Regions from separate parts of the Alteromonas sp. RW2A1 genome, predicted to be linked through region 1. Evidence: predicted binding sites of a transcription regulator. Region 1 holds the regulator's gene; the other holds the start of a gene.

Region 1 (3,466 bases):
GCTATATCAGAAATAATTTCTAAGATTCGTTTCTTACTATTGCACTGAACCGCACACTCGGTGCGGTCCAGGCTTACGATGGCTTTAATGTCCATGCTTAATTATCTATTAATGTTTTTTCAGTTTTTCCTTATGCTTGATTACCTGCCGGTCGAGCTTATCCACCATGCTGTCAATCGCTGCATACATATCAGTATTTTCTGAGGATGCAAACACTTCAGCACCGCTAAGGTGCATAGTGGCTTCGGCTTTTTGATTTATTTTTTCTACGTTGAGGATGACATGGACATTAGAAATGTGATCAAAGTGCCGCTCAAGTTTGCTGAACTTCGTATCGACATAATTACGCAAAGAGTCGGTGATTTCGACATGATGACCAGTTAGGTTGATTTGCATATTTCGTCTTCCTTTTAATATAGCGCCTTTAAATAAGGCTTTTGCGTTGGTTAGACGGGGGTATCGATAAAGACTCCCGGTATTTTGCTATTGTCCGCCGAGCGACTTTTATGCCTTGCTCTGCCAACAATAAAGCAATCTTGCTATCGCTTAATGGTTTGCTAGGCGTTTCTGCTGCAACCAATTTCTTTATTAACGCACGGATAGCGGTAGATGAACACTCGCCGCCTGATTCCGTTGCCACGTGGCTGGAGAAAAAATATTTTAACTCGTAAATTCCTCGTGGAGTATGCATGTATTTTTGAGTAGTAACCCGTGAAATTGTCGATTCATGCATGTCTACCATTTCTGCGACATCATTGAGAACCATTGGTTTCATCATTTCGGGGCCGTGCTCAAAAAATCCCATTTGTTGCTGAACAATACAGTTAGCCACTTTCATTAATGTATCGTTTCTCGACTCTAAGCTTTTTATAAACCATTTGGCTTCTTGCATATGAGAGCGTATGAACTGTGAATCGCTACTATTTTTCGCTTTTCTACTCATCGCTGCATACTGCTGGTTTACACCCAGTTTAGGTAAGCTGTCTGGATTCAGTTCTACAGTCCAGCGACCGTTTTTCTTTGCTACCGATACATCGGGGATAACATACTCAGGCTCTTTAGTAACTAAAGCACTACCTGGGCGAGGATTCAAGGTTTGAAGCAAACGCATTGCCTCGCGAAGTTCGTCTTCTTTCAAACGACTCTTACGCATTAAGGTTCTGTAGTCTTTGCTGCTAAGCAAATCCGAATAGTCCTCTATCAGTCTTTTTGCCTCTTCCAACCAAGGGGTATCGTCGGCAAACTGACGAAGTTGAACCATCAGACACTCCTGTGGAGTGCGCGAACCAGAGCCAATGGGATCGAACATTTGAATACGTTTTAGCACGCACTCCACTTCGTCTAACTCTATCTCTTCTTCAACATTTTCGGTTTCAATATCTTCAAAATTAACGGCTTCTAATATTTCGTCTAACGTTGCCGTGAGGTAACCCGATTCATCAATAGAGTCGATAATGGCAATGGCAATCGCTCTGTCGGTATCAGAGAAAGGAGTGAGACGCATTTGCCATAATAAATGGGCTTGAATATCTTCTGTGGTTTCACCCTGGAAAATTTGGTCATCATCGTTGTTTGATGGGCCGGGGGCAGGTGCGGAAGATGCAGAATAATATTCGTCCCACGTACTATCGATGGGCAGTTCATCAGGAAGGTCGTTTTTTTCTAGAGCATCACCAGATTCGATAGTGTCGCTAGATGCCGAAGCAGTGGCCTCGCCAGCGCTATCATCATTATCGATGTTGTTTTTTTCAGCTTGAGGCTCGTCGCTACCTTCTTCAACTTCTAAAAGAGGGTTTGAGTCTAACGCCTCCTGTATCTCTTGCTGAAGGTCGAGTGTAGACAGCTGAAGCAGCTTAATAGCTTGCTGCAGCTGGGGAGTCATTGTTAGTTGTTGACTAAATTTTAACTGTAAAGATGGTTTCATCTACGTCTTATATTTATGCTCTTCAGTGAATGTACCAGAGCGCTTGAGAAAAATGACAATTAGGTTACATATAATAACTATAGCCTGAATTGTTCGCCTAGGTATACATCCCTTACTTTTTGATTACTTAAAACCTGTTCCGCCGTTCCTTGCGCAATAAGTTCGCCATGACTCACAATGTACGCTTTTTCACAGACATCCAATGTTTCTCTCACATTGTGGTCGGTGATGAGGATGCCTATTCCTCTGTCGCGAAGGTGCTGTATTATCTTCTTTATATCATTAACTGATATTGGATCAACACCAGCAAAGGGCTCATCGAGCAAAATAAATTCGGGTTTAGCCGCAAGTGCTCTTGCTATTTCTACCCTGCGACGTTCTCCACCGGAAAGGCTCATACCCACACTATTACGTATATGGTTGATATTGAATTCATCAAGTAGTGCGTCAGCTTCTTCTTCCTGTTGCTGAGAGTTCAAATCCTTTCGGGTTTGCAAAATAGCCATGATATTTTCATGCACAGTCAGTTTTCTAAATATAGACGCTTCTTGAGGTAAATAACCAATTCCACCGCGAGCGCGTTCGTGCATGGGCTGATGCGTTAATTCTTTATCGTCTATTAATATCTGCCCTTTGTCTGACGGCACCAGACCGACAATCATATAAAACGTTGTCGTTTTTCCCGCGCCATTTGGGCCTAACAGCCCAACAATCTGCCCTGTAGAGACTGACAGACTAACATCAATCACAACTTGGCGGGATTTGTATGCCTTAGCAAGGTTTTTTGCACTAAGAGTAGCCATTACTGTTGCTTGCCTTTACCGTCTTTGCTTTTGTCTGTGTCATTATCACTGCCATCATCACTATTCGAATCGTCTTTTTTGACTTTTCTAATAGACTCTGGCGTAAATACCGTGGTAACGCGACCTTTACCATCTTCTTGATTGCCGCCAGTTGCTAATAACTGTTCAGTTATCATATCAAAGGTAATGTTATCGCCCTTTACTTGGCTGCTATCTTGCCGTAATTCAGCGTTGCCGCTCAGTGAAATAGTGCGCTTTGCAACCTCGTAACGAATCTCGTTAGCTTGTGCCGATACTGGATTTCCATCTTCTAGTTTTTGCGAGTAGCTAGCAGGTTTACCTCGCGCGACAAAAATCTCACGACCACTGCCTCCAGAGGCAATAACTTCTACTTCGTCAGCTTCAATAACTAAAGAGCCTTGGGTAATAAGCACATTGTCTTTGTACAAAGCAGTTTTATTTTTCCCATCTATAAACTGAGAGTTCGAGCCAATCTCGATAGGAAGGCTAAAGTCCTTTTCGTTGGCAAGCACTGGGCCGGCGCATAAGACAAATATAGCGCTAGTTGCTAGGAGAATACGTTGTATGTACATGGTCAATAAGCTCATATTTTTGTGTACGCAGGTTTGCGTTAAATCCATTGCTTTGAATAACGTACTGCATGCCACGTATTTCTACTGGTTGGTCTGACGTCATTTGTTTACTGTCTAAATTAATTTGAATATATTCAGTGGTGATT
Region 2 (3,466 bases), 1.4 Mb from region 1:
CGCGTGTAAGTCATATGCAGCGACTATCCTCATTAGGCAAAATGGTAGCCTCTTTAGCGCATCAAATACGCACACCTTTGTCGGCTGCGGTTCTGTATGCATCTAATCTCAAGAGAAAAAACTTACCAGAGAGTGCTTCTCAGCAATTTGCCCATAAACTTACCGACCGCCTTAAAGATCTTGAAAGCCAAGTGAACGATATGCTGCTTTTTGCTAAATCAGGCGAGCAGCAAGTAGTTAGTCAAATTTCTCTTTCTGAGTTATTTAACGCCATTGAGCCAAGTGCCACAGCCATGGCGACACAAGAACAGCAAGCATTGTCATTTAAAGGTTTCGACACTCCATTAACCTTAACTGGAAACTTAACGGCTCTCCAAGGTGCAATATTGAACCTTATCCACAACGCCAGCCAGGTAACACCGAAAGGGTTTGAGATTATTGTTCAAGCGAATCAAATTAATGATGCTTTGGTGATAGAGGTCATCGATAGAGGGGAAGGCGTGCCCAATGCGATAAAGTCGAAAATATTTGAGCCGTTTTTTACAACCAAGACTCACGGAACAGGTCTGGGGCTAGCTGTTGTTAAGTCAGTGGTAAATGCACACGATGGCTCAATACACATTTGCGATGCGGAAAATGGGGGCGCATGTTTCAGCATCAGTTTGCCCTGCCAGCCTTCATCGGGCGGTAAGTTATCAGAAAATGCTGAGCTTGGAAGAAAAAGTACTGTGATGACGAATGTCGCGTAATAAAACGGGAGAACTCCAATGTCTAAAACTACTATTTTAATTGTTGAAGATGACGCAGGTCTTCGCGAAGCGCTCCTCGATACGCTATTGCTTGGCGATTACGACGTCATAGATGCCGATTGTGCGGAGTCTGCACTTATGATCCTTTCCGCTAGAAATGTAGACTTGGTGGTGAGTGATATTCAAATGGGTGAAATGAGCGGTCTTACTCTGCTAAAGAGCATTAAGGCAAAGTATCCAAGTATGCCAGTGCTACTAATGACAGCGTACGCCACAATCGATGATGCGGTGCAGGCCATGAGAGATGGCGCTACAGATTACCTATCGAAACCTTTTGCACCGGAAGTGTTGCTGAATTTAGTGGGGCGTTATGCACCTGCACAAAAAATAGAGTCGCGCACACCAATTGTTGCAGATCCCTCTAGTATCAAGCTTCTTGAGCTATCTCGTAAGGTAGCAAAATCAGAGGCCACCGTTATGGTACTTGGGCCTAGTGGCTCAGGAAAAGAGGTGATATCACGCTACATACACGATCAGTCAAATCGCAGTGAGTCGCCTTTTGTCGCTATTAACTGTGCCGCTATCCCTGAAAATATGCTTGAAGCAACCTTGTTCGGTTATGAAAAAGGTGCATTTACCGGCGCTGTACAAGCCTGTCCTGGAAAATTCGAACAAGCGCAAGACGGCACATTACTTCTCGATGAAATCACAGAAATGGATTTAGCTCTGCAGGCCAAGCTGCTACGGGTATTGCAAGAGCGAGAGGTAGAGCGATTGGGCGGTCGAAAAACAGTAAAACTGAATGTGCGAGTTATTGCAACGAGTAACCGAGATTTACGTAAAGCGGTTGATAATGGTGAATTCAGAGAAGATTTATACTATCGACTTAACGTGTTTCCTATTGAATGGCGTCCGCTAGCGCAGCGTCCAGGCGATATCGTGCCACTTGCTGAGCACCTCATTCAGCGCCATGCAAGTCAGCAAGGACTGGGTAACATAAGGTTGAGTGCAGCAGGGCGAAGCAAGTTGTCTCAATATCAATGGCCTGGAAACGTACGTGAGCTTGAAAATGTTGTACAACGAGCGCTTATTTTGTGCGAGAACGGTGAAATTGATTCAAGTGATTTGATGATTGATGAAAGCGAAGCACTGTCAACAGACACGAATAGTGCTATTGAGCAAAATGAGGATAGCCACCTCGGCTCAGAGTTGCGCTATCAAGAGCACCAGATAATTTTGGATACGCTAGCGTCCTGCAACGGCAAACGAAAAGATGTAGCAGAAAAGTTAGGAATTAGCCCAAGGACACTTCGTTATAAGCTTGCTCGTATGCGCGACGACGGCATCGAGGTCCCAGCATAACATTAGGGTGCCAGCCTAACGTTAGAAAGATTATTTACTCAAAAGCCACCGTCATATCGGCTTAACAATTTAGGTACACTAACCGTCATCAACATAACTTTTTGATGACGGTTTTTTTGTTGTCTTCAGTAACTGCACATATCACTCTCAGCCGCCATTATTTTGGCTCTCTGCTCTTATTCTTTGCAACTATCTGATTTTATTTGTTTTTACAAGTTGGCAAGCCCTTTGCAAAACCTTCTTTATATAATGAACATGTGACCAAAAGTTGTCGCAACGCACTGATTCTTAGGAGTGGTTATGGACGTTAAAGCCAACAGTTTGTATCAAGAAATGCAAAATATGATTGGGCAAACTCGTCTTCCAGTAAACGAGCTGCAACCAACTAACGAAGTCAATACATCGGCAAGCGAATTTTCTACCTTGCTAAAAAATGCAGTAGATGGCGTAAATAGCATGCAGCTGGAATCAAAAAATATGACGCAAAGGTTCGAAATGGGCGATCCTAACCTGAGTCTTGCAGATGTTATGCTGGCGAAAGAGAAATCAGGTATTGCCTTTGAGGCAACGGTTCAGGTGCGCAATAAAGTGCTTGAAGCATACAAAACAATAATGAATATGCCGGTTTAGGTGGAGTAGGTTATGGCTGAGGCTACAGGCACAAATTTATCTGTTCCAGATCAAGGCATTGGAATGGACAGCGAGCCGGAAAATAAATCTGGCTTTATGGATACACTAGGTAGCGCAGACATGATGCGCCAGATGGCGCTGGTTGTTGTGTTAGTTATCTGTGTGGCCATTGCTATCTTTATTCTAATCTGGTCACAAGAAGCGGATTATCGTCCTCTTGCAAAAATGGAAACTCAGGAGCTGATTGAAACTCTTGATTATATGGATGCAAATCAAATTGAATACAAGCTCGAAGGTAACACCATTTACGTGAGAGCCGACGAATTTCAAAACATCAAACTTGGAATGACACGTCAAGGCTTAAATAACCCTACCGAAACTGGTACCGACATTATCATGCAAGATATGGGGTTTGGTGTCAGTCAGCGGGTTGAAATGGAAAGACTAAAACATGCCCGCGAACAGCAAATAGCATCCACAATTCAAGATATGGCAAGCATTCAAAAAGTACGTGTATTACTTGCGATGCCTAAAGAAAATGTTTTTGCTCGCAGAGAGAAAAAAGCCTCTGCAACCGTGGTTCTTACTGCGAAACGGGGCTCTGTGATAACCGGCGAAGAAGTGGATGCCGTTGTTGATATTGTTGCGTCTGCGGTACAAAATTTAGATCCATCAAAAGTCACAGTTACAGACAGCAATGGTCGTTTACTTAACTCGGGCTCACA

What was found. The regulator sigma-54, encoded in region 1, starts transcription at its own class of promoters, with help from an activator protein. The targets are predictions, from matches to a motif close to GTTGGCACGNNNNTNGNNT.
Region 2: the regulator sigma-54 is predicted to act here: its motif matches at 2,327-2,345, upstream of fliE (flagellar hook-basal body complex protein FliE).

What each region holds. Positions count from the first base shown of each region.
Region 1 is NZ_CP018031.1:837,365-840,830, forward strand. Features, by position in the region: gene BM528_RS03760 (PTS sugar transporter subunit IIA) at 1-95, opposite strand, end outside; gene hpf (ribosome hibernation promoting factor) at 109-396, opposite strand; gene BM528_RS03770 (RNA polymerase factor sigma-54) at 425-1,924, opposite strand; gene lptB (LPS export ABC transporter ATP-binding protein) at 2,002-2,727, opposite strand; gene lptA (lipopolysaccharide transport periplasmic protein LptA) at 2,727-3,320, opposite strand; gene lptC (LPS export ABC transporter periplasmic protein LptC) at 3,289-3,466, opposite strand, start outside.
Region 2 is NZ_CP018031.1:2,200,906-2,204,371, reverse strand. Features, by position in the region: gene BM528_RS09955 (sensor histidine kinase) at 1-749, shown strand, start outside; gene BM528_RS09950 (sigma-54-dependent transcriptional regulator) at 768-2,111, shown strand; gene fliE (flagellar hook-basal body complex protein FliE) at 2,412-2,741, shown strand; gene fliF (flagellar basal-body MS-ring/collar protein FliF) at 2,754-3,466, shown strand, end outside.